2 regions of the Paraneptunicella aestuarii genome follow, and region 1 is predicted to be linked to the other one. Evidence: predicted binding sites of a transcription regulator. Region 1 holds the regulator's gene; the other holds the start of a gene.
The links. Region 1 encodes ArgR, which controls arginine synthesis, uptake and breakdown. Its sites were predicted from a motif close to ANTGAATANNTATTCANT; they were not measured.
Positions count from the first base shown of each region.

Region 2: KIH87_RS09550 (citrate synthase) is a predicted target of ArgR. The motif match lies at 12,237-12,254, and genes of this name have one in related genera.

Region 1 covers NZ_CP074570.1:762,072-778,412, reverse strand. Annotated here, with positions in the region: gene KIH87_RS03315 (DNA-directed RNA polymerase) at 20-2,452, opposite strand; gene KIH87_RS19520 (VF530 family protein) at 2,664-2,957, opposite strand; tRNA gene KIH87_RS03305 (tRNA-Leu) at 3,076-3,162, opposite strand; gene KIH87_RS03300 (YigZ family protein) at 3,295-3,912, shown strand; gene mdh (malate dehydrogenase) at 3,985-4,920, opposite strand; gene argR (transcriptional regulator ArgR) at 5,299-5,760, shown strand; gene KIH87_RS03285 (endonuclease/exonuclease/phosphatase family protein) at 5,765-6,943, opposite strand; gene KIH87_RS03280 (TonB-dependent receptor) at 7,066-10,218, opposite strand; gene KIH87_RS03275 (type 2 periplasmic-binding domain-containing protein) at 10,869-11,495, shown strand; gene KIH87_RS03270 (hypothetical protein) at 11,492-12,448, shown strand; gene udk (uridine kinase) at 12,625-13,248, shown strand; gene KIH87_RS03260 (NupC/NupG family nucleoside CNT transporter) at 13,261-14,472, shown strand; gene KIH87_RS03255 (2OG-Fe(II) oxygenase family protein) at 14,590-15,429, shown strand; gene KIH87_RS03250 (alkaline phosphatase family protein) at 15,781-16,341, shown strand, end outside.
Region 2 covers NZ_CP074570.1:2,310,253-2,326,593, reverse strand. Annotated here, with positions in the region: gene KIH87_RS09595 (TonB-dependent receptor) at 1-836, opposite strand, end outside; gene sucD (succinate--CoA ligase subunit alpha) at 1,869-2,741, opposite strand; gene sucC (ADP-forming succinate--CoA ligase subunit beta) at 2,741-3,907, opposite strand; gene odhB (2-oxoglutarate dehydrogenase complex dihydrolipoyllysine-residue succinyltransferase) at 4,060-5,547, opposite strand; gene KIH87_RS09575 (2-oxoglutarate dehydrogenase E1 component) at 5,557-8,382, opposite strand; gene KIH87_RS09570 (succinate dehydrogenase iron-sulfur subunit) at 8,571-9,281, opposite strand; gene sdhA (succinate dehydrogenase flavoprotein subunit) at 9,296-11,068, opposite strand; gene sdhD (succinate dehydrogenase, hydrophobic membrane anchor protein) at 11,069-11,416, opposite strand; gene sdhC (succinate dehydrogenase, cytochrome b556 subunit) at 11,410-11,784, opposite strand; gene KIH87_RS09550 (citrate synthase) at 12,352-13,632, shown strand; gene KIH87_RS09545 (TonB-dependent receptor) at 13,986-16,238, shown strand; gene add (adenosine deaminase) at 16,340-16,341, opposite strand, start outside.

The DNA of each region.
Region 1 (16,341 bases):
ACGAATGGGGTAAGCAAAATCACGCAAAGGCAAAGGATGAATGAATTATCGACTCTAACTGGTAATGACCTTTTGCAGGCAACTTCGGTAAGGTATGCTGCGTTTTACTTTTCAAGTTTGTCACTGCTTGCGCTTTAAACTCGGCTTCCAATGCTGCAAATACATCGTTTTTGTATAGCTCAGCAAAGGCTTCCCGAATAATGACAAAAAAGCGCTCGGTATCAGCCGCATAGGTAGCGAAAGAATCATGAACCAAGGCAAATTGGTTGATCCCCTCACGCTCGGCTTTTAACACAGTTAACAACAGATGCGTTGCATCCAGTGAATGAACCACATTAGGGCTAATGGCATTCACCATTTTTCGGGTGTCGATAGCATCTTCAACCTCTGCCACACGACATTGCAATCGGGTTCCAAACACCACTGAGTTGATTTGCCGACTACGTAGCTTGCGATAGTCCTGAACCACGGGAAAACCCAAGGGTGTCGTCCAATGAATCGTCTTGTTCCCCGCAGCAATGGCTGCGGCCATTTTCTGCATCCATTCCATCGCTTCAGACGCTTTTAATACTGTCGCTGAAACCGCTTGTTCGATAAGTTTTGCCAAATACTGCGCAGACAAGCGAAGGTTGTCAAAGGGCACTGAATCGGGATCGTTTTGCATAGCGGGTTTAATCACATCATCCAACAGTTGCTGCGTAAATCCCGGCACTTTTGAGCCATAAGGATAAGTCATCACGGGTCGCTTGGTGATCTTGCGCTCAATTTTACCGCCACAAAATGCTAACCATTGGGAAGCCAAAGCTTTATTGTCGGACGATAGTTCTTTAGTCAGCAGCTCTTGCACCTTATCGGCAACATCCTGGTAAATATCGTTAGGGCACTCCGAATCAACCAGATTCACAGCCTTGCCTGTAACATCGCAACGAAATGCCGCCCCCAAATGTTGCAAACCACTGCATGAACCATCCAACGCCACAGGCATTCTGGAAACATAATCAGCCCCTTCCATGGCAACACCTAATAATTCCAGGCAAACCGCAAACGCCTGAATGGGCTTTTCCGCCTGTGTCCAAAACAAACACTCCAGCGGAAACAAGGCCGATTCAAGTAGACTCCGCCAGTGTTCATCCACCCACTGCACACGCTGTTCAAAAGAAACCTTATCAACACCAAATAAATTAGCAGCGTGAACTTTCAACCAGAAAATACCTGCATCTCCGACTCTCTTGCCATCAGCAAATTCCAGCAAGCCTTTAATATAATCCGCACCTTGAGGGTTTAATGCAGGAATGGGATAAGCCCGACCTCGCGTATCAAGGTGATGAGGAATATAAAAACGTTCAAATTCAGCAAACTCTTCAGCGTTAGCAATATTCACCCCGACAACCGCACGTAAGTTGGCGAGTTCACGGTTTTGATTAAGGTAGGCTTTTCGCACATGATATGGAGCCTCATCGGGGATAAGAATATCCTGCTGCGGTGGCATGGAAGAAATAGGTAAATTCAGCTCCAGCTTTTCATCCTGAATACGCTTTAACAGGTTTAGCACCGGACGCCGAATGCGCCACGCCGTAGATTGAATGGCGTTAACGGCCTTGAATACATCAACCGGATTTTCCTGCTTCAGCCGAGCCATTTGAACCCGATTCTTGCGCTTAATAAAAGATACCGGCGCTTGCTCATCGGTTAAATAGCACCCGTTATACATAGTCTCTAACGACCAATCCCGGGGTGGTACAACCATTGGCAGATAGACGGGTGACAATAAGCGCACCTCTTCACGATGTTGGGTAATCCATTCGTTAATTTCTGGCTTGGCAACGACAATTTCTGGCGCGTTTTGTCTGGTTTTAGATTTGGTTTTAAGTTCGCCTTGTTGAATATCGATCCAGTGCAACTTTTGGCGCACTAATTCAATCAATAAACGCCCCAATGTGGTTTTGTCTTTCTCGCTCCACGGCTGGATTAAGTCGCCACTCAGAGAAGCAACATACTCCAGGGCATTAACCGCTTCTTTCCCGGCAGCTCTGTCATTTTTTGCCAAATGACCATAATGATTTTTTGCCGCCTTGCCCAATTTCGCTTTTTGCACCTCATGAAACAGGTTATCAGCAATATGGTTAGCCATTCTGGTTGAGGAAATTGAGGTTGTAAGAAAACCCATAATGGATGACAAGGTCACCATAGCAACAATGGGAAGCTCAACTTCTTCGATAAGCCCTAAAACCGCAGGGACTCGATACCCTTTACGTTTAGTCGAAACCTCGTTTAAAACATCGGTAAACTCACCCACATACTTGCCGATCAAAACAACGCCAAAACTGGTATCGTTCGCCCGATTTCCTTTTAATGCAACATCCGTTCTATTGTCGTATCTGAAAGCCCCCAAGTGACGCCCTCTTCGTTCAAGCTCAACCTGAATACGTTCCAGCTCGGATATCTGCACCATACACTTACCTAACCATCGAAATAATGGGGCAAATTTACGGACAACAAAGCACAAACTGAGGGTGAAACAGTTCACTTATCGCGGTGGTTTTTCCATCACATTACAAAGAGGGAATAGATGTTTAAGGGAGAGAATGAGATTCGGAGAAAGGCGTTTTCTGACTCATTATCATTAACGGTCAGATTCTATTGTGCGGTTATTGGGTAAAGCCTTATTGGGTAGATCCCCGCTTATTGGGTAGAGCCCAATGTTGCCAAGGATTTTCCATAACTGGCTTATTCTCGCTTGAGTCTGAATGAGTATCGATATTGGCTGTCGGGGTGTTTTTAACGCTTAATCCCTTGGTTTTGACATACAGTTGTTCCACTTTTTGTCTCGCCCAAGGCGTTTTACGCAGAAAGGTTAAACTGGATTTAAGGCTGGGATTATTACTAAAACAATTGATATTGATTCTATCTGCCAGTCCTTGCCAACCAAGTTCGGCTTGCAGCTCAGTTAACATCATCTTAAGGGTTATTCCATGTAGAGGATCTGACTGATTATTGCTCATCATGTACCTATTGTTTGGAAATATTTATCGTTTCGCCAATATTAGCGGGAATGTAAGGGAAAGGGGAACAGAATGGTGCCCAGGGGCGGACTTGAACCGCCACGGCCGTGAGGCCACTAGCACCTGAAGCTAGCGTGTCTACCAATTTCACCACCTGGGCAAGTGGGCGCAAAATTTATAGCGGCGAGGGCTTTTTGTCAATCTATTATTTCATGGTCAAGGGTAATTGTTGTTTGCTGGCACAAGTTTGTATAATGCAGGCATATTTTCGTGAAGGTTCATTTTCTTTTCCATGTCAGATTCCCCGTACCTCATACCCGCCGAATCACTGATTTTTGAAGAAGAAATCAAGAAGAGTCGCTTTATCACTTATCTGGCGCATACTCCGGGCGTGGATGCTGCAAAGCAATTCATTGAAGAGATGAAAGAAAAACATAAAGACGCCCGACACAATTGCTGGGCTTACGTTGCTGCAAAACCGAATGACTCCACCTTTTGGGGTTGCAGCGATGATGGTGAACCTTCGGGTACAGCGGGGCGTCCGATGCTGGCACAGCTATCCGGTAGTGGTATTGGCGAAATCAGTGCTGTGGTTACTCGCTATTTTGGCGGTGTAAAACTGGGCACTGGCGGATTAGTTAAAGCCTATGGTGGCGGGGTCAAACAGGCACTTGAACTGCTGCAAACCACAGAGAAAATCCCACAACAGGAAATGCTCATTAGGTGCGATTATGATCACGTTTCGTTGGTTGAACATCTGTGTCAGGAGTTTTCAGCAGATATTTTAGATCGACAATATACAGATCATATTGAAATTAGCGTGTCGCTCGACAGCCGACAAGCTAATGAGTTTCAGCAATTATTAACCAATCGCAGCTCAGGTACAGTTGAATGTATTTTGCCGGATTGAGTGCTTTTATCCAGACACAAAAAAGGGCTTCTCTCGAAACCCTTTTCAGCATATTCACTTTAATCAGCGTGATTAGCCGTTTACGAACTCAACACCAATTTTGATGTCGCCACGCAAACCGTCAAGCATATCGTCTTTTGCTTTCTGCTCGAATGCGCTTAGTTCGCCGTAAGGCAGAATTTCTTCAACGCCGTTTTTGCCCAAACGCACTGGGTGAGCAAAGAACTCTGCGTCGTCGCTGTTAGTTTCAACGTAAGTGTATTCAACTACGTCGCCACCTTGCATCGCTTTAACCAAAGACAAGCAGAAACGAGCTGCTGCTTGACCCATAGACAAGGTTGCAGAGCCGCCGCCAGCTTTCGCTTCAACAACTTCAGTACCTGCGTTTTGAATACGGTGAGTCAGGCTTGCCACTTCTTCATCAGAGAATTCTACGCCTTCAACTTGAGACAACAGAGGCAGAATAGTTGTACCTGAGTGACCACCGATAACAGGAACATGAACATCTGCCGGGTTTTTGCCTTTCAATTCAGCAACAAACGTTTCTGCACGAATAACGTCTAGTGTCGTCACGCCGAACAATTTGTTCTTGTCGTAAACACCTTTTGCTTTCAAGGTTTCTGCAGCAATCGCTACTGTTGTGTTTACCGGGTTAGTGATAATACCGATACACGCATTAGGACAGTTGTCAGCAACACCTTCGATCAATGCTTTAACGATACCCGCATTGATATTGAACAGATCTGAACGATCCATACCCGGTTTACGAGGAACACCCGCAGGAATCAAAACGATATCGCAACCTGTTAATGCAGCAGCCAAGTCATCTTTACCGAAACCTTTAACTTTTACGTCGGTAGGGATGTGGCTCAAATCAACAGCAACACCCGGAACTACGGGAGCAACGTCGTACAAGGACAACTCAGATCCGGCAGGCAAACTGGTTTTCAACAACAGAGACAAAGCCTGACCGATACCACCGGCAGCGCCTAAGACTGCTACTTTCATTTCTTTCTCCTAAGGGTGCACATATAAAATGAGGGCGTAAAGATACTGCTCTTTTCACCTTGGTACAAGTACACATGTAAGCTTTCAGGGTAACTTACAATGTAGTAATGAAAACCTTATTGCGCCATTCTTTACAGTCCTTTTACACTAACTTAACAACTATGGCAGATTATGTTTCATTTGGAACACCATAGCAGGGCTCGGAAAATACCAATAAATTCTTTAAATACAAATTGTTACATCCATTTATAGTGATTGTCCCTTATGTCATTCCAACAAGTTATAGAATATTGAATTTCAATCTCTATCAGTTCGAATTCATTGCATTTTGATCATTGATATGGACAATATCTGGCCTGAATACTGAGAGGTAATACTGTGTCCACAAAACAAGATGATGAAATCAGAGCCTTTAAAGAAATTCTGAAAGATGAATGTTATGGCTCTCAGGGCGAAATTGTCGAAGCGCTGAAAGAAATGGGCTTTGCGCATATTAGCCAATCGAAAGTATCGCGTATGCTAAGTAAATTCGGGGCAGTAAGAGCGCGCAATGCAAAAGGTGACATGGTCTATTGCCTGCCTCCAGAACTAGGCATGCCTACAGCCAAGAGCCCTTTAAAGCAACTGGTGTTAGACGTAATGCACAATAACGTCATGATCGTCATTCGCACCACTCCCGGAGCGGCACAGCTTATAGCTCGCTTGCTTGACTCACTGGGACGTTCCGATGGCGTACTGGGTACGATTGCTGGCGACGATACTATATTCATCGCCCCTGCAGATACCTCTCAAATCGAGAATATCCGACAACGTGTAGAAAACCTGTTTGAGACGGTTTAACGAGCTATTTCTGGGTTTGTAGAGTCACATCTAACCAAACCAGCCGATGATCAGAAGAAGCATTGCGATCCACAACCAAGCGATACAATGGTTCTTCTGGCGTTGGCCAAAAAACGCCTCCAGATATCACTTCTATTCCTTCCTGAGAAGGTAACACGTAGTCTGCTCGCATTCCCCACCCTGCCGTATGGTGTTTCGCAAATGGATTATTTGGTTGATGCTTAGCACCTCCCTGGCTTTCAGGCTTTAATGACGCATTCACTTTTTTATGATTAAGCAAGTCTGCAATGGCATGTCCGTAAGAATCCCCTTCATCAGGGTTAGAATTCAAATCCCCCAAAAGAACAAAGCGTCCCCCTGTAAAGCCTCCCTTTCCACCTTGATCATCGTACAGATAACCGCCTTGCTCTTTATCACCAAGGTAGTCATTCCAAAAGCGAACTTCATCATGATTGCGCTTGCCATTACGGTTTTCTTTACCATCAAAGACAGGCGGTGTGGGATGGCTGACCAAGACATGCAATTCATTACCATCAACGCTGATCGGGATATCCCAATGGGATTTTGATGACAGTCTAAGAATGGCTTGAGCTTCTTTGTTGTACCACTCTTTCCCTTCATCATCTTTAATATCGGTCAGCAGAGAGCCAGGCATATCTTTCCATAGGAAATGTTGGAACGTCCTGACCATCTCTTTATTGATTGGAAACTGGCTCAGTACAACCATGCCATATTGCCCGGGATAAAAGCCGAACCCAAAGGCATCCGCTCCAACATCAGAAGCCGTTCCATCCTTATCCAGATCCAAACCAGTTCCAACGCCAGTATTAACGGGGGCAGTAAAATAATAGGGATAGTTGATGGGTGCTTTTCCTTGCTGCGAAACTGATAAGTAGTGCTTAAGAAAAGCCTGTACGCCTTTAGTTTCGTCAGGAATATAGTCGAATTCATTAATCAGTAAGATATCCGGGCGGACTATTTGAATAATCTCGGCAATGTTTTGAATCTGAGGTTCTTTTCCACTAACCAGACGTGTGGCTAGTTCATTTCCTTTCGGACGCTCACCACGAGCAACATAGTTGCTGCCATCCATGCTTGCGTTAAAGGTCGCAATCCGGATCGTTTTTGCTTGCACCAAATTTGCCACACTCCACAGAATAATAAGACAAAACCAGATTCTCATATCCAACTCCTCACAAACTTTCAGCCCCCTGAAAAACAATCTTGCAAGAATACCATAGACATAAAAAAACCGACCTTAGAGTCTAAGGCCGGTTTTTAATATCAATTTCTTTTTAAGAGAAATTAGAATTTGTAGTTAACACCTACACGAACTTCCCACAAGGAAGCATCTTCATACACGGTTTGTACTGAAGGTGCGATGAATTCATTGTAGTGATATTTACCATCGTCTCCGATACTCGCGTCAACAACCGCTTCACTGACGAATGAACCTTGACGCAATACACCCCAGTCATCATTCAACAAGTTACCGAAGTTTTCGATAACCAGGAATGCTGAACCTTTATGACCTTCCATAAAGCCAGGGAATTCTTGCTCGATTCTTACGTCGAACTTGATCCACCAATCTGCACGTAACGCATTACGATCCAGGATTTGTCCACGGTATTGCTCAAGCGCTTCTTGTTGGATCCACTGATTAAACGCGGTTACGTTAAAGTTATCACCATAAACAACATTCGCATCATCCGCTGTAGGAATGTACAACAATTGACGACCATTGCTGAAGAAGCTGCTGTCACCAAAGATACCATCATCAGAGAAGCTGTAGCTGTATGGACGACCTTCGTTAGCAGAACCAAATACTGAGAACTTGGTTTCATAACCACTGAAGAACTCGTGAGTGTAGCCCAAATTCAAAGTAAAACGATGTCTGATTTCATAGTCAGAAGTAGACACGCCAGGGTTGTTTGGATCAGAAACTGCGATATTACCGTAGTTAGAACCAGCAACAGAGCTTGTCATTGGGTTAACGTCGTTGGCTTCTGAGAATGCATAAGAAGCAGACAGGTTAAGACCATTGTCATACTCTTTGCTCATTGCAAAAGACACCGTTACAGACTCACCGCTGTCACCGTCAACGTTAGTCAACAGGTATTCTGATGTAGTGCCAGTGTAGATAGGACGACCATCTGGAGCAAAGATTGGCGTACCTTCATCATCTGTTGCGGGGATAATACCGATATCTTTTACGATAGCCGCATCTTGCTTGTCTGAATACAAAATATCCGCAGTGAAGACGTACTCATCTTCAGTGACATAGGTTGCACCCAAAGAGTATTTCCACTCAGACGGAAGATCAAAGTCAGGATCGATAGCGTTTACGCCACCGCCACCTGGGCCATTTGGATCTGCCGCAGCAACTGCATCAAACATATCTTGAGGAATGTCGTAAAGAGGACGACCCTGACCAATCAAGTCAGTTTCAAACAGGTTAGTGAAGTTAGCGATTACACGCTCACGAACCGCAGTTTGAACTACGCCATCATTGGAATAGGAGTTAGACACCCAAACGTTCGGGTTACCGCCTGAATACAAGCCAATACCACCGCGAACTTCAATTGAATCAGATACTACGTAGTTAAAACCAAAGCGAGGTTGCAACAAGTCGATCCCATCAAGGTTGGAGTCGTTCGTGAAACCGTATTTGTTTTCAAAAGTCTGGTTATGACGAGGCTTATCGTCAGATGTGTATCTGTCGTAACGCAAACCAAACAAAACAGTTAAGTCTTCATTAACAGCCCACTCGTCCTGAATGTACAGAGTGTTTTGCTGGAAAGAGAAATTAGCTGCAACATCATCCGGGTTATTAGTACCCGCAGAGTTGTTGTAGTAAATGCGAGAAGGCGTGCCCGCTTCAAAAGCATCGATGCTGTTAAAACGATACTCGCCCACTGTGTGCTGCATGAACAGGTTAAATACGCTCAAGTCTTCATATTCGATACCACCAGTAATGGTGTGGTCGCCAGTATAGTAAGTACCCGCCAATTTGAATGTGAAGTTATCCCAGTTCAAATCGTTAGATTGACGAGAGTCATCTGGACCAAGGAATACTGTAGCACCGCCTGAAGTACGGATTTGAACTTCAGAAAAACCAGTGTCAGCATCCAAAGAAATTTGGCGATTATCCAACTCAGATTTAGCAATACGTAACTCAGTTGAGAAACTGTCTGTCCAACTTGAGTATACCGACGCTACCAAAGACTTTAATTCTGCACCACGCTCATAGAAGTGACCATCGTAAGTCAACGCTGAGGAGAAAGTGTCAGATTGAGCCAGTTTGAAACCGTCATTATAGTTGTATACTAAAGATGCACGGTGATCATCGTTGATGTTCCAGTCTAATTTAACCAGAATCTTTTCATCTTCAACCGGCATGGAAGAAGCGAAACCACCTGGGTCATAGCCGTAAATTTCTTTAGAAATTTGTGTAATACGAGCAATTTCTTCGCTAGTTACACGGCTTCTTCCTGGGTATTCGAAGATTTCAGCACCTTCCAGCTTCTCGTAAGAAGTGAATAGGAACAATTTATCTTCCAGAATAGGCAAGCCAACGTGGAAACCATAACGTTTTTCAGAGAAATTAGGTTCATCACGGTCTGTAGATTCATAAATGTTAGTCCCTTCGATATCAGTACCACGCATAGAATCACTGGTGTAATCGTAGAAAACACCACCGTGAATTTCATTTGTACCAGACTTGGTTACCGCGTTGATGTTACACGCAGTGAAACCACCGTATTGAACATCAAAAGGAGCTAATTCAACAGCAACCTGGTCAATAGAGTCATAAGAGAAAGGAATACGCTCAGTAGGATAACCATTGCTGTTCAAACCAAAGTTATCGTTCATGCGCACGCCGTCAAGCGTCAAGCTGTTGAAACGAGGGCTTGCACCAGCACACTGGATAGCATCATCATAGGTTTCATCAACATAAACACGAGGATCGATACGAACCAGGTCTTTAATATCACGGTTAATAGCAGGAGCACGCTCAATGTCTTCCAGGCTGAAGTTAGCAGAAGGACCTTTTTCGCCAAAAGCGATGCTGCTCACTTGAGAACCAGTCACAACGATGCTTTCGATTTGTTGTTCAGCTTCCAAAGCCAGGTTCAATACGTATGGTTCGCCCAACGTTAAGTAAACGTCGTTAACCAAAGTATCTTCGAATTGCTCAGAATCAACCAATACGCTGTATGGACCACCAACACGCAAACCTTTTGCGCTGAACTGACCTGATGCGTTGGTCTCAACTCTTTTCACACTACCAGAAGGTACGTGAGTAATTGTCACTGAAGTATAAGAAGCAGGGGCGCCTTGAGGGCCAACTACGCTACCACGAATGCTGGAAGAAGTTTCCTGTGCAATCGCAGTGCTTCCCACGCCAACAGACAACGCAACTGCGAGAGCAATGCGGCTGAGATTGGACTGTTTCATTGTGTTTTCCTAATGTTATTGAGTGTAAATGATTTCTTAAAATCGCTTTGAGCGAGAGGATAAAAAGAGATTGTTGCAAAAACATGAACTTGCAATATTATCCCTCAGAGCCCCCCGACTCTAAAAATTCTTTACCAAGTTCCCTCTTGCGTTATCAGTCAATGCAGTGAATTAATTTTCTCATTGCATGTCCCTGGCAAATCTGGTTATTCTTCAACCAGAAATGGCTAATTAGAGTGCGCATTCTCGTTCATAGAGAGAAAATTGGTAGTATTTAACAAGATTCATAATATATTATCAATATTCTCTATTTTTCAGTAACTTACATCAATCCAGTAATTTTACTTATTGCAATGAGTAAGGTTAATTGGTGAAAATACCCCAATCATAAACTCAAACCGGCTATCAATGTGTTGCTAATAAGATTGCCAAAACCCTACTGGTACCTATGTTTTATCACTGCGACTTACCTCGTTTGGTATGTTGCACATAGCCAGGTAAAAATGGTCGATACCTCATTGCCACGCATTCTCCAGTTTGAGGATACTTGCCAAACATCAAACCAGAATAATCCACACTCTTTAGTTCTGTTTGCTCCAAACCCTTATATGGCGAAGCAAATTATGCACTCACTCTGTAAAAACAAATTAGTGAGTAAACAATTTGGCGAGATTGTCGCATATTGGCAGACAGAAGAGCGAGATATTTTGCAATTAATTGGTAAAGGTGTTGTCGATATTATGCTCATTAAGGAAAATTTTATTCAAGCATTTGGTACCGACACAACCTATAGCTACGATATGGTTGCGTCCTATGCAGACTACGATGCTTACTTAATGTCGGTCAGAGAAAAGCCCTTGTTAAATAAGGAATATATGCTGGGCAAGCGCATTGGTTTAATTGATTATCCAACCAGCCGTTCTGGCTACATAGCCCCCATGCGACTATTAAAAGATCTTGATTTATCGCCACAGCAAGTGGAGATTGTCTACGCTAAATCTCATCAAGAACTTAGGAATTTATTGGTAAGTGGAAAGGTAGATTTAATTTCTACTTTTTGGCAAGAAGAAGATGATCTCGATTTTTCCAGAAATTACACAACTTCATTGAAAGAGAAAATTAGCGGAAGTAAGTGGTATCTCAAAATGTTGGAAAAAAACACTGACCTGCGTTGTGAAGTACAGGCAGTTCTAGCTGAGTTAGCAGAAAAAACAGAACATCCCCGTTACTATCACAACATTACTATCGTTAACCCATGCCAAGAGATGTCACAGTGAGCAAAATGGGAAGCAAAACCAAAACCTGGTTTAGAATCGCGGTAGCATTCTTTTTACTGTGGAGCATACTGCATCTGGTTTATTACAACACTGCCGAAAGCTTTAGGCAGATTTCTGTGAAGCAATTAGTTGATGCCACACTAAATCGTATAGCACTGGATATACCAGAGCTAAAATTGGCAGATAATCGATTTAATCAGGCTACTAATAGCGCCAAAGTCGCTCGATATATGAACTCTCTGAATGATTATCTACAAAACAGTGAATTTCCTATTCGAGTTAAAGCCATTCAAGACACTGAGTTATCGCTGGAGTTTGAACAGGATATCCAAATATCCAAAAAACTGCTCTTTCCACGGGAAACCATCTCTGTGCAATTTGCAGTGAGTCGCGATGATATAAATTACGGTCTGTATTGGCTCCCTTTTGCCATTAGCTTGATACTGACCTATTTGGCAATTCCGCACCTGTTCCCCAAATCATTTGCCTCCAATCAACCTTTGGAAGATGAAGAAGACATCCCTGTTAAGCTGATTTTAGATCTGACAAGTCGAACATTGTATTTAAACACTACGCCAGATTTAAAAGTACCCATGGCAAACAAGCCTTTCTGTTTTTATCTGGCCATGTTGGAATACTGTTCCACTGACAAGGATCCCGCCCTCTATCACAACAAAGAACTTCCCGATGAGTTTTTGGCCTTGTCAGACAAATACTTCATGCGCTTGATGGATCTTGGACATACAAAACGTAAACGCCCCGATTTCTCAGCCAATATAGACAAAATGTTGAGTGAAATCAGGAATGCATTAGACGAAGTGCTAGCAAATGAAAACGAGATTAAAGGCAAGTTCTTTCCAAAGAAAGCACAAGGCGAAGGCTCTCGCTCAAAACTGAACAATTTTGCACTTAGTGGACTACATGAAAATGATTATGAGCTGTTAGGAAAATAATCTTTCGTCGAGACAAATAATCCGATGAAATTACTTAGGTAAGATAATTTACTTGATCGATTTCAAAAAAATTAACAAAAATGTCATTTTCTTCGTATCTACGATAAGTGTTACTGGCTTTTTTTGCGTTCGCTGGTAGTCTTTGTCGCAATAAAAATTATAACTGTGTTGTACGAATGTTTGAAACGCGAATTATCGCCATTGCTGGAGGTTCGGGCTCCGGTAAGTCGTTATTTACAAAGACAATTAAAGAAGAAATCTCCCAATCAGGGGCAGATATCATTGTTCTATGTGAAGATCACTACTATCGCGATCAATCACACATGACAATGGAAGAAAGAATTCGTACTAATTACGATCACCCGAATGCATTTGAACATTCTCTTTTAGTTGAACATCTGCTGCAACTGAAAAAGGGGAACAGTATTGAATACCCTCAATACTCTCATGCAAAACACACTCGCCTGGATGAAACAATCAAGATTGATCCCGCTCCCGTAATTATCGTGGAAGGCATTTTGCTCTTGGCTGTCAGTGAATTATTACCTGTTTTCGATGTGAAGGTATTTATTGATACGCCGCTGGATATTTGCCTGTTGAGAAGAATAAAACGCGATATTCAAGAACGTAATCGCGACCTTGATTCAGTTATTGTCCAATACCAGGAAACTGTGAAACCTATGTATCACAGGTTCATCGAGCCAAGTCGATTCATCGCAGATGTTGTAGTAACACAAGGTGGTAAAAACCGAATCGCACTTGATGTCATCAAATCACATATTAAACAAATACTGAATTAACAAGGGACAATTATGGTCAGCTTACTCGGCGTAGTAGCTCTACTTATTGCTGCCTACGCATTATCGTTCAATCGAAAAGCGATCAACTGGCGCACTGTTTTTGGTGCTCTTTTCATTCAAGCTGCTGTGGGGTTACTGGTATTGTACTTTCCCCCAGGAAAACAGTTTCTACTGGTCGTAGCTCAAGGGGTACAAAAAGTCATTACCTACAGTCAGGAAGGTATCGACTTCATGTTCGGGCAATTGGGTGGCACCTCATTAGGTTTCATCTTTGCCTTTAAAGTCCTGCCAGTCATCATTTTCTTTTCGTCATTGATCAGTGTGCTTTATCACATTGGCATTATGTCGTGGATTATTCGCGGCATTGGCGGTTTCTTACAACGAATCCTGCAAACAAGCCGCCCTGAATCCATGAATGCCGCAGCCAATATTTTTGTTGGCCAAACCGAAGCCCCACTGGTAGTTAAACCCTTCATTTCGTCAATGACTCGTTCAGAATTGTTCGCCCTAATGGTTGGCGGTATGGCGTCTATTGCGGGTTCCGTAATGGCGGGTTATGCAGGCTTGGGGGTTGATATCAAATATCTGGTTGCCGCTTCATTTATGGCAGCTCCAGGTGGATTGTTGATGGCCAAAATTGTTTTGCCAGAAACTGAAAGAGCCAAAAACGATGTTGATGAACTGGATAGCAGTGAAGTAGAAGCCAGTGCCAACGTATTCGAAGCGGCAGCAGAAGGCGCAGCTTCCGGCATGAAAATCGCGGCCAATGTGGGCGCAATGCTGATGGCATTTATTGCGCTTATCGCCCTACTGAATGGCCTAATCGGCGGCATTGGTTCCCTGTTCGGTCATGAAGATCTGACTTTCCAACTCATATTAGGTTATTTGTTTCAGCCTTTAGCCTGGTTGCTGGGTGTTCCATGGGCAGAAGCCAATTTAGCCGGAAGTTTTATTGGTCAGAAACTGGTTGTGAACGAGTTTGTCGCATACCTTGATTTTGTTGGTCATAAGGACAGTATGAGTGGTGTCAGCCAAGCCATCGTTACTTTCGCATTATGTGGATTTGCCAACTTCTCCTCAATTGCAATATTGATGGGCGGGATTGGCGCAATGGCCCCCAATCGCAGAAGCGATATTGCCAAATTAGGCTTACGCGCAGTAATAGCGGCCAGTTTTGCTAACCTGATGAGCGCTGCTTTAGCAGGCTTTTTTATCAGTCTGTGATAAAGCCATTTTCTTCAGGCTGTAGTAGAGTTAGTAAATAAATCTGACCGAGATCAAAATGGTAGCTCAAAATGCTGCTACCATTTCATTTTTCTATTTTTTGACAAGAGGTTTAACATGAAACTTGTTGCCGTTGACTATCAAGCAGAGAATGCCCAACAGCTGTTTGTCGAGTCACTCAAAGAAACCGGATTCGGTGTACTTAAAAATCATCCTATCAGACAAGAGTTAGTTTCCAATATCTATAAGCATTGGCAAGAGTTTTTCGATAGCGAACAGAAATGGGATTTTGAGTACAACAAAGATACTCAGGACGGTTACTTTCCGCCTAATGTCTCTGAAGTTGCAAAAGGCTTCAAAGTAAAAGATATCAAGGAATACTATCACTACTATCCTTGGGGTAAGTGCCCTGAGCAGTTAAAAGAAGAGATCTCCACTTATTACAGTGAAGCACTTTCTCTGGCAAAAGAACTACTGGGCTGGGTAGAAAAGTACAGCCCTGATGAGATTTCCAAGAACTATTCCATGCCGCTTTCCAGCATGATTGAAGACAGTCAGCAAACCCTGTTGCGCGTGCTACATTATCCACCACTTCAAGGTAACGAAGAACCCGACGCCATTCGTGCCGCGGCTCATGAAGATATTAACCTGCTGACCGTATTACCAGCAGCAAATGAGCCGGGATTACAGGTAAAAGGTAAAGACGGCAACTGGATCGACGTACCTTGTGACTTTGGTAACCTGATCGTCAACATTGGTGATATGTTGCAAGAAGCCTCTGGTCACTACTTCCCTTCCACTACGCATCAGGTAATTAACCCGGAAGGACAAGATCAATCCAGATCCAGAATTTCACTTCCTCTGTTCTTGCATCCTCGTCCAGATGTTAAGTTGTCTGAAAGATACACTGCCGACAGCTACCTGAAAGAGCGTTTGAAAGAACTAGGCGTTGTGTAATTTTTAATTTCTGAAGGCTGTTTTTCATAGCAAAGGCAGCCTTGCTTATCTCCCTCAAAACAAATATTAATTCACTCTGCCGCTATCAATATTCCGCCACCATCAGTATTAAAAACCATCCGTTTAAATAGAAACGCCACTTCCTGATATTCTGAATACATTACTTTTATTCTTCCACACCATTGTCATATAGCGTTTATGAACTACTGATAAAGTAATCTTATTACCCGCTTATTCAATTCAGTTATTGCCAGTGATACGCTTAATCACTTGAGTAATTGACTAAAATCCGTGACGAAGCAACAGCATTTACGCTAACCTTGTGCCACTTTTTGCATTAATGACCGACAGATGAAAAAATTATTAGCCACCCTTTCTCTTATTTTGAGTTCTCAACTCGTTTATGCCGAGCAGCCGAAACTCATCGTCCAACTGACTGTTGACCAATTGCGTGGTGATCTATTGCACCGCTATCAAGATCACTTTGTTAACCAACGTAATCGCAAAGGCTTTAACCGCTTTTTGGAACAAGGTGTTACTTACGACAACACTCATTACCGCCATGCTTCTACCTTAACAGCGGTTGGTCACGCTACGTTAGCGACAGGGGCGGTTCCTTCACAACACGGTATTATTGCTAACGATTGGTACGATGTATCTAATAACCAACATATGTACTGCGTCGCCGATGCCAACTCCACATTGTTAGGTGACGAAGGCAAATCCGCTTCACCCGTCAACTTAATGGCTTCTACTTTTTCTGATCAACTTCATCTTGGCACCAACGGTAAAGCGAAGATTTACTCAGTGTCTATCAAAGATCGTGGCGCGGTGTTAACTGGTGGGCGTTTTGGTAAGTCATTCTGGTATAACAAATCTACAGGTAACTTTGTCACAAGCGATTATTACTAT
Region 2 (16,341 bases), 1.5 Mb from region 1:
TGAATAACAGCGGCAATTGAATCACGCTCCAATAATGCTGAACGAGCAAATGAATCGTGACCACCGTAAACAACTGTGCCATCCGGAGCTGTTGCTGTGTCGGTTGCACGACGATCAGATGCAGTATTTACATTGGCATAACCCCATGCACGGAATTGATTTTCCTGGCGAGGCGTTTCCATAGAAGCAATAGATAGTGCAACACCTAACTTATCGTTAGCAAACTGATCTACGTAGTTGAATGAAAAACGATGACCATCGTTGTCATAATCAGGGTTAGATGCATCTTCGCCATTTCTTTCGTAGTTAGCGTTGAAGGTAAGAGTTGAGTCAGCGCTCAAAGGTCTTACTGTCTGCAAATCAACCGTACCACCGATGCCTTGAGTCAAAAGGCCAGCTTCAGGTGTTTTGTAAACAACAATATTGGAAACAATTTCTGATGGATACAAATCGTATTCAACACCACGGTTGTCACCCATACCTAAAAGTTCACGACCATTTAATGACGTACCTACGTAGTTTTCATTGAAACCACGAACAGACAAACCACTGGTACGACCGTTACGGCGTTCACCAGCCAAACCAGGCAAGCGCGAGAGTGATTCTGCGACACTGGTGTCAGGAAGCTTACCGATATCTTCAGCAGATAACGCTTCAACAATGGATGTTTCGTCCATCTTGATCGCTTGAGCTCGTTGCAAAGCGCCACGAATACCAGTTACCTGGATAACCTCGGCATTATCGTCGCCAGCGCCAGCTTCCTGTGCATAGCTGACTGCACTGGTAAGCGCAGTAGCCACAGAGATGGCTATAATTTTTTTATTAAATTGTGACATTGTGTTTTCCCGTGTGTTGTTTCCAATAACAAATACTGCAAAGACAGAGTAATTATCTGATCAACAACAGTAATCAAATTTTACATTACTGCCCATTTTGTAGTTTCGTGATATTAACGCCTTGATTTATTTCTTTACAACCAATTGCATACGTATTCATTACTGTCCAAGAACAATAATTTAACAATTTGGTAACATGCAATTCTTGCATTTACCCCGACCAACATCAAAAGGTATCTTTTTGTTTTATATAACTTTTATATTATTAAAATAGGGAAAGGAATATACAGAACTCCTCTCCAAAAACATGCTGTAATAAAACTACATTAAGTATGTAATGACGCTGTTAAAAGACTTTATTCAGGCAAAATTACAAACATTGAAATTAAATATTTGTAATTTAACACCACTAAAATACTTATCGGTTATTTTATTTCTTACCAATTAAAAAGACAAAACTTAATTAATTCATTTTTGTTAGCGCTTTCATGTTGAGTGTTTGAAATGAGTTTTAATGCCTTATAGAAGAATCCTTTTCTTGATGAAACAACGCTCTCGGTTTGGATTGTTTTCTACAAACAAAAGAATAGATAAAAAATAATCTATCCTTCTATCTCTTTGAACTATCAAGAAAATAAAAGGCAGCGGATACGAAAGTGAAGTGGCAAGAAGTAAAACGAGAAAACAATACTTCAAGATTGGCGTTTGGTGAAACAGCTCAATAACCGAGATGTTGTACAAGTGATATGAGATACCAAGCTGGATTAAAGGTTAAGGGTCGGGTTACAAAAATGAATATTCAGTCAATAAAGGAGTAGCGGCAAAGAATGCCGTTCGAGACTTCCCTGCTCTTTTACCTAAAAACAAAGATGTGCAAACCATCAAAAGAAAAGTGCAGGTATGTAATCAATGAACCAGAATCTAAATTTGTAAGCTTAGAGTTAGAAACGATTACACCTGAAATTAAAAAAGGCTCCGTATTAGGAGCCTCTTGTAAATAGAAAAATGTTTTCTATGTGATTACTGTCAGTATTACCAACCAGTAATTTCGCGTAGTGCGCTACCAATGTCAGCCAAAGAGCGAACGGTTTTAACGCCAGCCGATTCAAGTGCTGCAAACTTCTCGTCAGCAGTACCTTTACCGCCTGCGATAATCGCACCAGCATGGCCCATACGTTTGCCAGGAGGAGCAGTTACACCGGCGATATAAGATACAACCGGCTTGGTCACATTTTCTTTAATAAATGCTGCCGCTTCTTCTTCCGCAGTACCACCGATTTCACCGATCATGACGATCGCTTCAGTTTGAGGATCATCCTGGAACATTTTCAAAATATCAATGAAGTTAGAGCCAGGGATTGGATCACCACCGATACCAACACAGGTTGATTGACCGAAGCCTTCATCAGTAGTTTGCTTAACCGCTTCATAAGTCAATGTACCAGAGCGAGATACGATCCCCACTTTACCAGGCTTATGAATGTGACCAGGCATAATACCAATCTTACACTCACCCGGAGTGATAACACCCGGACAGTTAGGACCGATCATGCGAATGCCTTTGGTTTCAACGTATTCTTTTACATAAAGCATATCCAGAGTAGGAATACCTTCAGTAATACATACGATCAACTCGATGCCAGCATCAGCTGCTTCGATAATAGAATCTTTACAGAAAGGAGCTGGTACATAGATAACCGTGGCGGTCGCGCCAGTTGCTTCAACCGCGTCACGAACAGTGTTAAATACAGGCAAACCCAAGTGAGTTGTACCACCTTTACCCGGCGTTACACCACCAACCATTTGCGTACCGTATGCAATCGCTTGCTCAGAGTGGAAAGTACCTTGACCACCAGTAAAACCCTGGCAGATAACTTTGGTATCTTTATTAATCAGGACTGACATTATTTACCCTCCGCAGCAGCAACAACTTTCTTGGCTGCATCAGTAAGTGACTCAGCAGCAATAATATCCAAACCAGAGTTGGCAAGAACTTCACGACCTAATTCGGCGTTAGTACCTTCTAAACGAACAATAACGGGAACGTTTACACCGACTTCTTTCACTGCGCCAATAATACCTTCGGCAATCATGTCACAACGAACGATACCACCGAAAATGTTAACCAGTACCGCTTTAACCTTGTCATCAGACAAAATGATTTTGAATGCTTCAGCAACGCGTTCTTTGGTTGCACCACCACCAACATCAAGGAAGTTAGCCGGGCTACCACCGTGCAAATTAACGATGTCCATTGTACCCATCGCCAAGCCTGCACCATTAACCATACAGCCAACGTTTCCGTCTAATGCAACGTAGTTCAATTCCCACTGTGCTGCATGAGCTTCACGCGCATCTTCCTGAGAAGGATCTTGCATTTCTCGTAACTTGGGTTGACGGTACATAGCGTTGCTATCAATCGCTACTTTGGCATCAAGACAATGTAAGTTGCCATCAGTTTTGATAACCAGAGGGTTGATCTCAATAAGAGCAACGTCTAATTCTTCAAACATTTTCGCCAAGCCCATGAAGATATTGGTGAATTGTTTGATTTGAACGCCTTCCAAACCTAATTTAAAGGCCATTTCACGTGCCTGATAAGGCTGAGCGCCAACCAGAGGATCGATAGCAGCTTTCAAGATCTTTTCAGGAGTTTCTTCAGCAACGGTTTCGATTTCAACACCACCTTCGGTGGATGCCATGAACACAACTCGACGAGTCGTACGGTCAACAACCGCACCAAGATACAGCTCGTTGGCAATATCAGTGCATGATTCAACAAGAATTTTACTTACAGGTTGACCATTTTCATCAGTTTGGAAAGTAACCAGGTTCTTGCCTAACCAATTCTGAGCGAAAGCTTTGATATCGTCTTTACTCTTAACAAGCTTTACACCGCCAGCCTTACCACGGCCACCGGCATGGACCTGACATTTGACGACCCACTCAGAACCACCAATGCGGTCGGCGGCTTCTACAGCAGCTTGTGGCGTATCCGCAGGATACCCCTCTGAAACAGGTAAGCCATACTGCGCAAACAATTGCTTACCCTGATATTCATGCAAATTCATGGTGTTTTTTCCGTATTTAGATGAAAAACTTGTCGCCTTTGCGACTTAACTCAACTAGCCATAGCCGAAGCTATGTACGCTAATCCCTTATAAATAAACCGCCAGATTAACTGGCGGGGCGTCCTGCTAAACTTCAATTCTTTTAAAATCTGTTATACATCCAACAAAATACGTGTTGGATCTTCCAATAGTTCCTTAACAGTCACCAGGAAGCCGACAGATTCTTTACCATCGATAATACGGTGGTCATAAGACAAAGCTAAGTACATCATTGGAAGAATTTCCACTTTGCCATCTACTGCCATTGGGCGATCCTGTATTTTGTGCATTCCAAGAATTGCACTTTGAGGAGGATTAATAATAGGAGTAGACATCAAAGAACCAAATACGCCACCATTAGTGATGGTGAATGTACCGCCTTGCAATTCTTCCATAGACAACTTGCCGTCACGACCTTTAATAGCAAGGTTTTTAATACCCTTTTCAATCTCAGCCAAAGACAATTGATCACAATCTTTTAATACTGGTGTTACCAATCCACGAGGCGTAGAAACAGCCATAGAGATATCGAAATAGTTGTGATAGCAAATATCGTCGCCATCAATTGACGCATTCACTTCAGGGAATCGCTTCAACGCTTCAACAACTGCTTTCACGTAGAAAGACATGAAACCAAGACGAATGCCATGTTTCTTTTCAAATGCATCTTGATATTGCTTACGAATATCCATAATAGGTTTCATGTTAACTTCATTAAATGTCGTCAACATGGCCGTAGAATTCTTGGCATTTAACAAGCGAGTAGCGATAGTCTTACGCAAACGGGTCATAGGAACGCGTTTTTCTGTACGATCTACCATGCCAGTAACTGGAGCGGCAGCTGTAGAAGGTTGAGTTGTACTCGCTGCTGGCGCAGGAGCAGAACCACCTTTCAAATGTGCTTCCACATCTTCACGGGTAATACGACCATTTTTGCCCGTACCACGAATTGATGCAGGGTCGATATCTTTTTCAGCCAACAAACGACGAACTGACGGGCTAAGTGCTTCACTGTCAGAATCAGCTTCTGCTTCTGCTGCTGGTGCTGCCGCAGCAGGAGCCGCTCCGGCACCCGCTACAAATTTAGCGATAATTTGCTCAGCGTTTACCGTTTCGCCTTCCTGAGCCAGGATTTCACTTAAAGAGCCATCGGCAGGCGCGACAACTTCCAACACAACTTTGTCAGTTTCGATATCAACCAAATTTTGATCTCTGGAGACAGCTTCACCCGGCTGTACATGCCAGGTTGCAACAGTTGCATCAGCAACTGATTCAGGAAGAACCGGAACTTTAATATCCATGACTTCACCTTTAGAACTGGATTGAGATTTTGCTTCAGCAGCGGCAGGTTTAGCCTGACCGGCGCTTTCTTCCAATAATGCAATAACTTGTTCAGCTAAAACGGTATCACCTTCAGCACCGGTAATGCTGGAAATAACACCATCATTAGGCGCAACCACTTCCAACACAACTTTGTCGGTTTCAATATCAACCAAATTTTGGTCGCGAGATACTGTGTCACCTTGTTTTACATGCCAGGTTGCCACAGTGGCATCAGCTACAGACTCCGGCAACACGGGAACTTTAATTTCAATTGTCATGGTATTCCTTTAATTAATTTCTAGTGCTTCGGCAACAACCGCTTTTTGCTGTTGGTTGTGTATTGCCAGATAACCTACAGCAGGGGAAGACGATGCGGCACGGCCAGCATAAGTCACTTTTGCCCCTTCAGGGATGGCTTCAACAAAGTGATGTTGACTACAATACCAAGCTCCCTGGTTCTGAGGTTCTTCCTGACACCAAACCCAGTCTTTAACATGTTGATATTTTTGAACAATTGCTTTCATTTCCTCTTGAGGGAATGGGTACAACTGTTCAATACGGATAATGGCAACATCGGTTTGTTCATTCTTGCGGCGTTGTTCTAACAGGTCGTAGTAAACTTTGCCTGAACACATAACCACACGTTTTACGCCTGCCGGTTTAATCTCATCAATCTCATCAATCACTTCGTAGAAGCGACCTTCTGCCAACTCTTCCATGGAAGAGACAGCCAAAGGATGTCTTAACAATGATTTAGGTGACATGACGATCAATGGACGACGTAAAGGTCGGATGATCTGACGGCGCAACATGTTGTACACCTGCGAAGGTGTAGAAGGCACACAAACCTGCCAGTTGTGCCCAGCAGACAATTGCAGGAAACGCTCAAGACGCGCAGAACTGTGCTCTGGCCCCTGACCTTCATAACCATGAGGCAACAATAAGGTTAGACCGCACAAACGTCCCCACTTATGCTCACCAGATGATAAGAACTGGTCGATGACAACCTGAGCGCCGTTAGCAAAGTCACCAAACTGAGCTTCCCACAGTACCAAAGAACCGGGTTCTGCTGTTGCATAACCGAATTCAAAAGCCATGGCCGCCGCTTCAGACAATACAGAGTCATAGATTTCTATTTTCCCTTGCTTGTCACTAATATATTCCAGTGGCATATATTCAGCAGCGTCAGTTTGATTATGTAATACAGCGTGGCGATGGAAGAAAGTACCACGTCCACTATCCTGACCAGTCAAACGGATATTATGACCCGCTTCAAGAATAGTGCCGTAAGCCAATGTTTCAGCCGCACCCCAATCAAGCAGTTTTTCCCCTGCCATCATAGCTTCACGATCCTGATACAGCTTACGCACTCGTGAATGAAGTTTAAACGATTCCGGGTACTCACAAATCTTGGTACCGATACGCTTCAATTCACTCACAGAAACCGCGCCCTCATAGGCAACGTTCCACTCATTCCCGATATAAGGGCTCCAATCAACAGAATGTTCTGTCATTGGACGCCATTCAGGAACAACGCAAGCACCGTGATCCAATGCTGCGCGATACTCATTGACTAACTTATCAACTTCATGCTCTTCAATCACACCTTGAGCAATAAGTTGTTCAGCATAAAGTTGACGAGGAACAGGATGTTTCTTGATTTTCTGGTACATCAACGGCTGAGTTGCATTGGGCTCATCCGCTTCGTTGTGACCGTGACGACGGTAACACACCAAATCAATCACAACATCGCGTTTAAAGGTATTGCGATAATCCAACGCCAGCTGTGATACGAAAAGCACTGCTTCCGGATCATCAGCATTTACGTGAAAAATCGGAGCCTGAACCATCTTGGCGATATCAGTACAATACTGGGTGGAACGAGTATCAATGGTTTTGGATGTAGTAAAACCAACCTGGTTGTTCACCACTATGCGCACTGTACCGCCCACTTTAAAGCCACGGGTTTGTGACATATTAAAGGTTTCTTGTACAACACCCTGACCCGCAATAGCTGAGTCACCGTGAATGGTAATTGGAAGAACCATGGAACCATTGTCGCATTCACGACGATCCAGGCGCGCTCTTACCGATCCCATTACCACCGGATTAACGATCTCAAGGTGAGATGGGTTAAAGGCTAGCGCCAAGTGAACATTGCCACCCGGTGTTGAGAAATCAGAAGAAAAACCTGAGTGGTACTTAACGTCACCCATGCCCAATGATTCATCATGTTTACCTGAGAATTCATCGAACAGGACTGATGGATTTTTACCCATCACGTTAACCAACACGTTCAAACGACCACGGTGAGCCATACCGATAACCACTTCTTTGGCACCGTTTTTACCCGCGTGTTTGATCAAGCCTTTCAACATTGGAACCAGTGCATCACCACCTTCCAATGAAAAACGTTTAGCGCCCGGGAATTTAGCCCCAAGGTATTTTTCCATACCGTCAGCCGCGACCAGACCTTTCAAAATGTCGATCTTGGTTTCACGATCAAATTTAGGTGTGGACTGGGCACCTTCAAAATATTTTTGGATCCAGCGCTTTTCTTCCGTATTGGTGATGTGCATGTACTCAGCACCAATGGAATTACAGTAGGTTCGATTCAGCGACTTATATAACTCGCCAAGCGTCATCTGCTCTTGACCGACGGCATAAGAGCCTACGTTATATACGCTATGAAAATCTTCTTCAGATAGGTTGTGATATGACAGTTCAAGATCTCTTACACGCTCTTGATGCCATAACCCCAGAGGATCGAGATTGGCATGTTGATGCCCTCGAAAGCGATAGGCATTGATTAGCTGTAGAACTTTAACCTGTTTTTGGTCAGCTTCGGTTGCAACTTGTTTACTGGCGGCAACAGGCATTTTAGCCTTTAAACCTTGCTCGGCCATTAAACGGAACTGGTTACGCACTTCACTGTGTTTGGTTTCCAGTGCTACTCCGTCTACTTTCGGCAATTTGTCGAAAACTTCTCTCCAATCCTCACTGACACTCAGTGGATTGTCCAGATAAGCTTCGTATAATTCCTCTACGTAAGCAGCGTTACCCCCAGCCATGTGAGACGATTCCCACCATGCTTTCATCACGCTTTCGTGCATCGTTTGCCCTTTCTCAAACAAATATTAATCGTTAATGGTTGCAGTATAGCCAAAGATCCCATGCACACACAGACAAGCCGTTATGAGCGGAGTGCACTGTTTAAGACATGCTTTGAATACTTCGTTTACTATGCCTTCTTCCTTGCTATGTGGATCTTGCCAAAGCCAGATCCACATTTGCATTCCTGTTACATCGCTCGTTGCAATAACATAGATTTAATCTGACCAATTGCTTTAGTCGGATTCAATCCTTTTGGACATACACTCACACAGTTCATGATGCCGTGGCAGCGGAATACGCTAAACGCATCATCAAGTTCACTCAAACGAGCTTCGGTGGCTGTATCCCTGCTATCAGCAAGAAAACGATATGCATGTAACAGACCCGCAGGTCCAATAAACTTATCTGGATTCCACCAGAAAGACGGGCACGATGTAGAACAACATGCACACAAGATACATTCATACAAACCGTCAAGCTTTTCACGCTCTTCTGGAGATTGCAGATATTCTCTTGCAGGCGGTTGTTTACTGTCATTAATCAAAAACGGCTTGATCTTCTCGTATTGAGTGTAGAACTGGGTCATGTCGATAACCAGATCTCTCACTACAGGCAAACCAGGTAAAGGACGAATAACAATTGTGCCATTCCCCAGGTCTGACAATGGAGTAATACAAGCCAACCCATTCTTACCATTCATGTTTACGCCATCTGAACCACAAACACCTTCACGGCAAGAACGTCTAAAAGACAATGTTGGATCTTGCTCTTTTAATAATAAGAGTGCATCCAACACCATCATGTCCTGACCTTCTTCAACCTCTAGCTTGTAAGACTGCATACGAGGCGCATTATCAACATCAGGATTGTATCGATAAACTGAAAATTCACGCATCATGGATGAAATACCTCTTAATAAGTACGAGCTTTAGGTGGAAACGCTTCGCGAGTCTTAGGCGACATGTTTACTTCACGCTTAATCATAGACTCATCACTCGGTTTATAAATCGAGTGGCACAACCAGTTCTCGTCATCACGATCCGGGAAGTCGAAGCGGCTATGTGCGCCACGGCTCTCGGTTCTGAAGTTCGCAGCAACGGCTGTTGCATAAGCTGTTTCCATCAAGTTATCTAATTCCAGACACTCTATACGTTGTGTGTTGAAATCAGAGCTCTTGTCATCCAGACGGGCATGCTTCAAGCGCTCACGAATTTCTTTCAATTCATTCAAGCCTTGCGCCATCGCTTCGCCTTCACGGAATACAGAGAAATTCAGTTGCATACATTGCTGCATGTCTTTCTTGATTTGAACAGGATCCTCACCCTTACCAGGTTCTGAGTTTTCCCAACGGTTGAAACGAGCTAGCGCTTCATCAACATCAGATTCGCTGGCTTCTCTAGCAGTATCAATTTCGTTTAATGCTTTACCCAAATGCAAACCAGTCGCACGACCAAATACCACCAAATCAAGTAATGAGTTACCACCCAGGCGGTTAGCACCGTGTACAGATACACAAGCAATCTCACCACAGGCAAACAAACCATTTACAGGTTTTTCATTACCGTTTTCGTCGATAGTAATCGCCTGACCATCTACGTTCGTTGGAATACCACCCATCATGTAGTGACAGGTTGGAATAACCGGAATCGGTTCTTTAACAGGATCAACGTGTGCGAATGTACGAGACAATTCAAGAATACCCGGCAAGCGAGACTCAAGCACTTCTTTACCCAGGTGATCCAGTTTCAACTTAATATGAGGACCCCAAGGGCCATCACAACCGCGGCCTTCGCGAATCTCAGTCATCATAGAACGAGCAACAACGTCACGGCCAGCAAGGTCTTTCGCGTTAGGTGCATAACGCTCCATGAAGCGTTCGCCATCTTTATTTAATAGATAGCCACCTTCACCACGACAACCTTCTGTTACCAATGTACCAGCTCCCGCAATGCCGGTTGGGTGGAACTGCCACATTTCCATATCTTGCAAACAAACACCAGCGCGAAGCGCCATACCTACACCGTCACCGGTGTTGATGTGAGCGTTTGTAGTGGATGCGTAAATACGGCCTGCGCCACCTGTCGCCAACACAACTGCACGAGATTTAAAGTAAACCACCTCGCCAGTTTCGATATCAATGGCTGTACAACCAACAACATCGCCGTCCTGGTTCTTAACCAAATCCAGCGCATACCATTCACTGAATACTTTGGTTTTGTTCTTAACGTTTTGCTGATAAAGCAAATGCAACAATGCGTGACCAGTACGGTCAGCTGCTGCTGCGGTACGAGCGCCCTGCTCGCCACCAAAATTCTTGGATTGACCACCAAAAGGTCTTTGGTAGATCTTACCGTTCTCAAAACGAGAGAAAGGCAAACCCATATTTTCCATTTCAAGAATGGCTTCTGGGCCTGTTTTACACATATATTCGATAGCGTCCTGGTCACCGATATAATCAGAACCTTTAACCGTATCGTACATGTGCCATTCCCAGTTATCTTCATGAGCATTACCCAAAGCAACGGTAATACCGCCTTGAGCAGATACTGTGTGAGAACGGGTCGGGAATACTTTAGATAAAAGAGCACAGGACTTGCCTGATTGAGAAATTTGCAAAGCAGCGCGCATACCCGCACCACCGGCACCGATGACTACAGCATCATATTCATGTACTGAAACTTTCACTTAGATACCCCACAAAACAAACAGACCAACGGCAACGTATACGAACGCAATCAAGTTCAGGATAAATTGCAATCCTGCACGAATTTTTGGAGGCTTAACGTAATCCGTTAATACCTGCCATAGTCCAATGCGAACGTGAATCATGATTGCTACGAGCGTAGCTAAAGTGAAGACTTTCATGCCGAGATGAGAGAACAACCCGTGCCATACTTCGAAGGTAATGGTTGGAGTTGAGATGAAAAACCATGCCATGAATACAGTAAAGGCAGTGATAATTGCCGCAGTTGCTCTGAGGGAGACAAAATCCTGCACACCATCACGCTTCAGGGTTGCCTGATTTGTTACCATAATACAACTCCAATCACGATAGTTATGATCACCCAAAGCACTATCGTCACTTTGGCACTATTATTACCTGACTCAATCTCTTCCCAGTGACCAAAATCCATCACAACATGACGCAAACCAGCCAGCAAGTGATAAGTCAATGCTGACACTGTGCCAATTGCGATAACTTTGCCTATAAAGCCATTCATCAATTCTTGAACTGTCGCGAAACCTTCAGCAGAAGTTAATGACATTGCCCAAGCGCATATTACAAATAAAAGCGCAAAGAACATTGCCACGCCAGTAACGCGATGAAGAATCGAAGAAATAGCAGAAGGAGGGAAACTAATCGTATTGAGTTGTAAATTAACTGGTCTTTGTTTTTTCACCATTATCGCCTGTTACCCTTGCGGGCTTTCAAATTTCACATCTCTCAAGAGACTAGTAAATTGCCACAAAAATGCCAAATCACGAGTCTCCAGCTACCTGCAAGATGTCACAGCATTAACAAATAAAATAATTGAAAAATTATTTTGCACTAAAATCGTAGGGTCTTAGCTGTGACGCCGCAAAAGTATATAAGTGACGCGCAGCAAAAACAATTTTTGTTACACCCAAAAATAAACATTTTTACGAGATTATTTAGAGATCGGATTTCTTGTGATATGGATTTAACAAATGCTTCACATTTATTTCACAGAATGCACGATTTTTAACTAACATCTTATTTTTAGCTAACATCTTTTTAAGCGTAAGTCCCATTTATCATATGTATTTAGATCATTATTTAAATTTACTTTGTTCATTACGCAATCCGCCACTAGCATTGGTATACTTAAGCGATGCATTAAAATTGACTTATGCTGGTAATAACAGTACAAATAGCGGCGCTTAAATTCTGCGGGGTCGCATATGTCCCGAAAACACCCAGAAAAACTTCTTAAGGAGAGTTTTATATGGCAGACAAAACAGCCATTCTGAAAGTAGGTGATAAAGAGATTGAACTACCTATTTTAAGCGGCACGGCAGGACTTGATGTCATTGACGTACGAGCTCTTGGTAAAATCGGAATGTTCACTTTCGATCCGGGCTTCATGGCAACAGGTTCTTGTGAGTCCGAAATCACCTTCATTGACGGCGATAAAGGGGTGTTGCTGCACAGAGGCTATTCAATTGAAGATCTAGCCCGCGACGCGGATTATCTTGAAGTCGTTTACATGCTATTGCACGGCGAAGCGCCAAACGAAAAGGATTATCAGGAATTCAAATCAACTATCACTCGTCACACCATGGTGCATGACAGTGTCAATGATTTCTTTAAAGGCTTCCGTCGCGATGCACACCCCATGGCAATGCTGTGTGGTACTGTTGGTGCGCTTTCTTCTTTCTACCATGACGATTTGGCTATTCATGATCCGGAACAGCGTTTAAGAAGCGCCATCCGTTTGGTCGCCAAAATGCCTACATTGGTAGCGATGTGTTACAAGTTTAACGTTGGTCAACCTTTCGTTTACCCACGTAACGACTTGTCTTATGCAGAAAACTTCCTGAATATGATGTTCTCTGTACCTGCTGAAGAATACAAAATCAGCCCAACCATTGCTCGCGCTGTTGATCGTATCTTCACCTTGCATGCTGATCACGAACAAAATGCTTCTACTTCTACCGTTAGATTAGCGGGTTCTTCTGGCGCTAACCCTTATGCATGTATTGCTGCTGGCGTTGCGTCTTTGTGGGGTCCAGCTCACGGTGGTGCAAACGAAGCGTGTTTGAATATGTTGAAAGAAATCGGTTCTGTTGATCGCATTCCAATGTTTATTGAGAAAGCAAAAGACAAAAACGATCCTTTCCGTTTGATGGGCTTTGGTCACAGGGTTTATAAGAACTATGACCCTCGCGCAACCGTCATGAGAGAAAGCTGTCACGAAGTATTGAAAGAGCTGAACCTTAAAGATCCGTTGTTAGATGTAGCGATGGAACTTGAGCGTATTGCTCTGAGTGACCCATACTTTGTAGAGAAGAAACTCTTCCCTAACGTTGATTTCTACTCTGGTATCGTATTAAAAGCAATTGGTATCCCGACTAACATGTTTACCTGTATTTTTGCTTTGGCACGTACTGTAGGATGGGCTTCTCATTGGCACGAAATGCTAAGTCAACCAGGTCAAAAGATTGGACGTCCTCGTCAACTTTATACGGGTAAAACTCAACGTCCATTCAAGTCTATTAAAAAATAATTTTAATGACTTACCATTCTAAAAATAGAGGCTTAATAGCCTCTATTTTTTTATTTCCTTTCCTGAATTAAATAAAACTGAATTAAATAAAAATAACCTACCCCAAAGAAAAAGAATGAATTCAAATTAAAAATTGAATTGGCTCGAATAATTTGACAGGTAAGAATTTTTTTAGCTTTAATTACACCTTTGTCATGGAAACACAGAGATTGCGTATGCAAATCTTTAGTTTCAATAAGGAATAATTACATTATCCAGTGTAGTTTTTTCGTGCTTTTATAAGACTTTAGTCCGATAATGCGCTGGCATAAAAAAAAGCAATTTCGAAATCGCACACAATAAACGGTACTCGTATGAAAATTAACAGCAAAGCACCTTTAGCTATTGGTGTGGCATTAGCATTGTCTAATCCCTATGCCTTAGCTCAGGAAAACGACAGTAAAAAAGACGAGAAATCTCTTGAGTTGGAAGTCATCATGGTTACCGCTCAGAAAAGAACTCAAAACGTTCAGGAAGTTCCAATTTCTGTTGCCGCACTAACCAGCAAAGAAATGGACATCATGGGTTCTTCAGGTATGGATGTTCGTGCCCTTTCCATGAGAATTCCCAGTCTATTAATCGAATCCTCTTTCGGACGTACTTTCCCACGTTTTTATATTCGTGGTTTGGGTAACACAGATTTCGATTTGTTGGCATCACAACCTGTTTCTTTGGTTTATGACGAAGTTGTTCTAGAAAACTCTCTAACCAAAGGCTTCCCAATGTTCGATATCGAACAAACAGAAGTGCTACGTGGTCCACAAGGTACGTTGTTTGGTCGTAACACTCCTGCTGGTATCGTAAAAGTAGATTCCAAAAAGCCTTCTCAAGATTTTGATGCTCACCTAAATTTCACTTTGGGTTCTTACGGCACTAAAGATTTTGATACTGCTGTAGGCGGCGCGTTAACTGACACACTTTCTGCTCGTGCTTCCTTATTGATTCAAAATCGCGATGACTACATCGACAACAAAGCCCCGGGCTTTGAACAAAATAATGTATTAGGTGGCTTTTCTGAAAAAGCAGGTCGTTTCCAATTGCTGTGGGAGCCTAACGACAAATTTGATGCATTATTGAATTTCCATTTCCGTGATGCGGAAGCGGATGCGCGCTTGTTCCGTGCCAACATTATCAAGCCAGGTACGAATGATCTTATCGACGATTTCGATTTTGAAACGATTTATCAAGACGCTGCTTCACGTAACAGACAAAAGATCGATACCAAAGGTGCAATCTTAAAACTTGAATACGATATGGGTAGCCATACCCTGACTTCAATCACCAGTAAAGAGTCAGCAGAAATGATATCTATCGGTGACATTGATGGTGGTTATGGTGCTTCCTTTATTGGCTTCTATGGCCCAGGATTTATTCCATTCCCATCAGAAACTGGTGCGAAAATGCCTGATCATTCTCAGATTACTCAGGAAATCCGTCTTTCTTCAAATGAATTGGGTATGATCGACTATCAAGTCGGTGCATTCTGGTTCGACGAAGAATTAACGATCCAAAACCTGAGTTTCGACACTCTGGCCGGTGGTATTCTGAACGGACTTTCCGAACAGCATATGGAAACCTCTGCATGGGCTATCTTTGGTTCTGCGGATATCGAAGTGAGTGATCGCCTGACAGTAACCGCTGGTTTGCGTTACTCTGATGACGAGCGCGATTGGGACGGTGAGCTTATCCTGTCTCCATTTGGTGCACCGTCATTCACTGCTGTATCCGCTGTAGAAGACTCACAGGTTAGCTGGGATATCAGCGCCAGCTACAAATATACTGACGAAACCAATATTTACTCACGCTTGGCTAAGGGCTATCGCGCCCCCAGTATTCAGGGTCGTAACCTGTTATTTAGCGGCACGCCAACCACTGCCGATTCAGAAACCATGATCTCTTTTGAAACTGGTTTCAAATCTCGTGCCTGGGAAAACCGCGCTCGCGTTAACGGTTCTGTATTCTACTACGAAGTTAGCGATCAACAGTTAACTGCGGTTGGCGGTACTGGAAACTTCACTAGCCTGTTAAATGCTGATAAATCAGTTGGTTACGGTTTTGAATTGGATGCACAAGCAACTCTGGATGAAAATTGGAGTGCAACTGCAGGCTTGAGCTACAACCACACAGAAATTCAGCAAGCAGACCTGGCTGTAGATCCATGTGGCGCACCTTGTACTATGATCGACCCTACTCGTGAAGATGGTTTGGCGTTGATCGACGGCAACCCTCTTCCGCAAGCACCTGAGTGGATTGCTAACTTCACATTGCGTTACACCAAAGAAATCGGTGAAGGTAACTTCTTCGCTTACACCGATTGGGCATACCGCAGTGAAGTTAACTTCGTACTTTATGAAGCTGAAGAATTCAAAGGCAAGCCTTTGTTAGAAGGTGGTTTGCGTGTAGGTTACGAGTGGTCAGCCAACAATTCAGATTATGAAATTGCCGTATTCGGCCGTAACATCACAGACGAACAACAACTGACTGGTGTTATCGACTTCAACAACCTGACGGGCTATGTCAATGAAGCTCGCTTCTGGGGTATTGAGTTCGTATCCAACTTCTACTAAGGATCAGCTTATCTGAGCTTAGAAGTAAAGAGCCGCGTTAATCGCGGCTTTTTCATGTTCTCAATCTTTAGTTTTGTTTTCTTTGTTTGTTGACCGGGAGCCT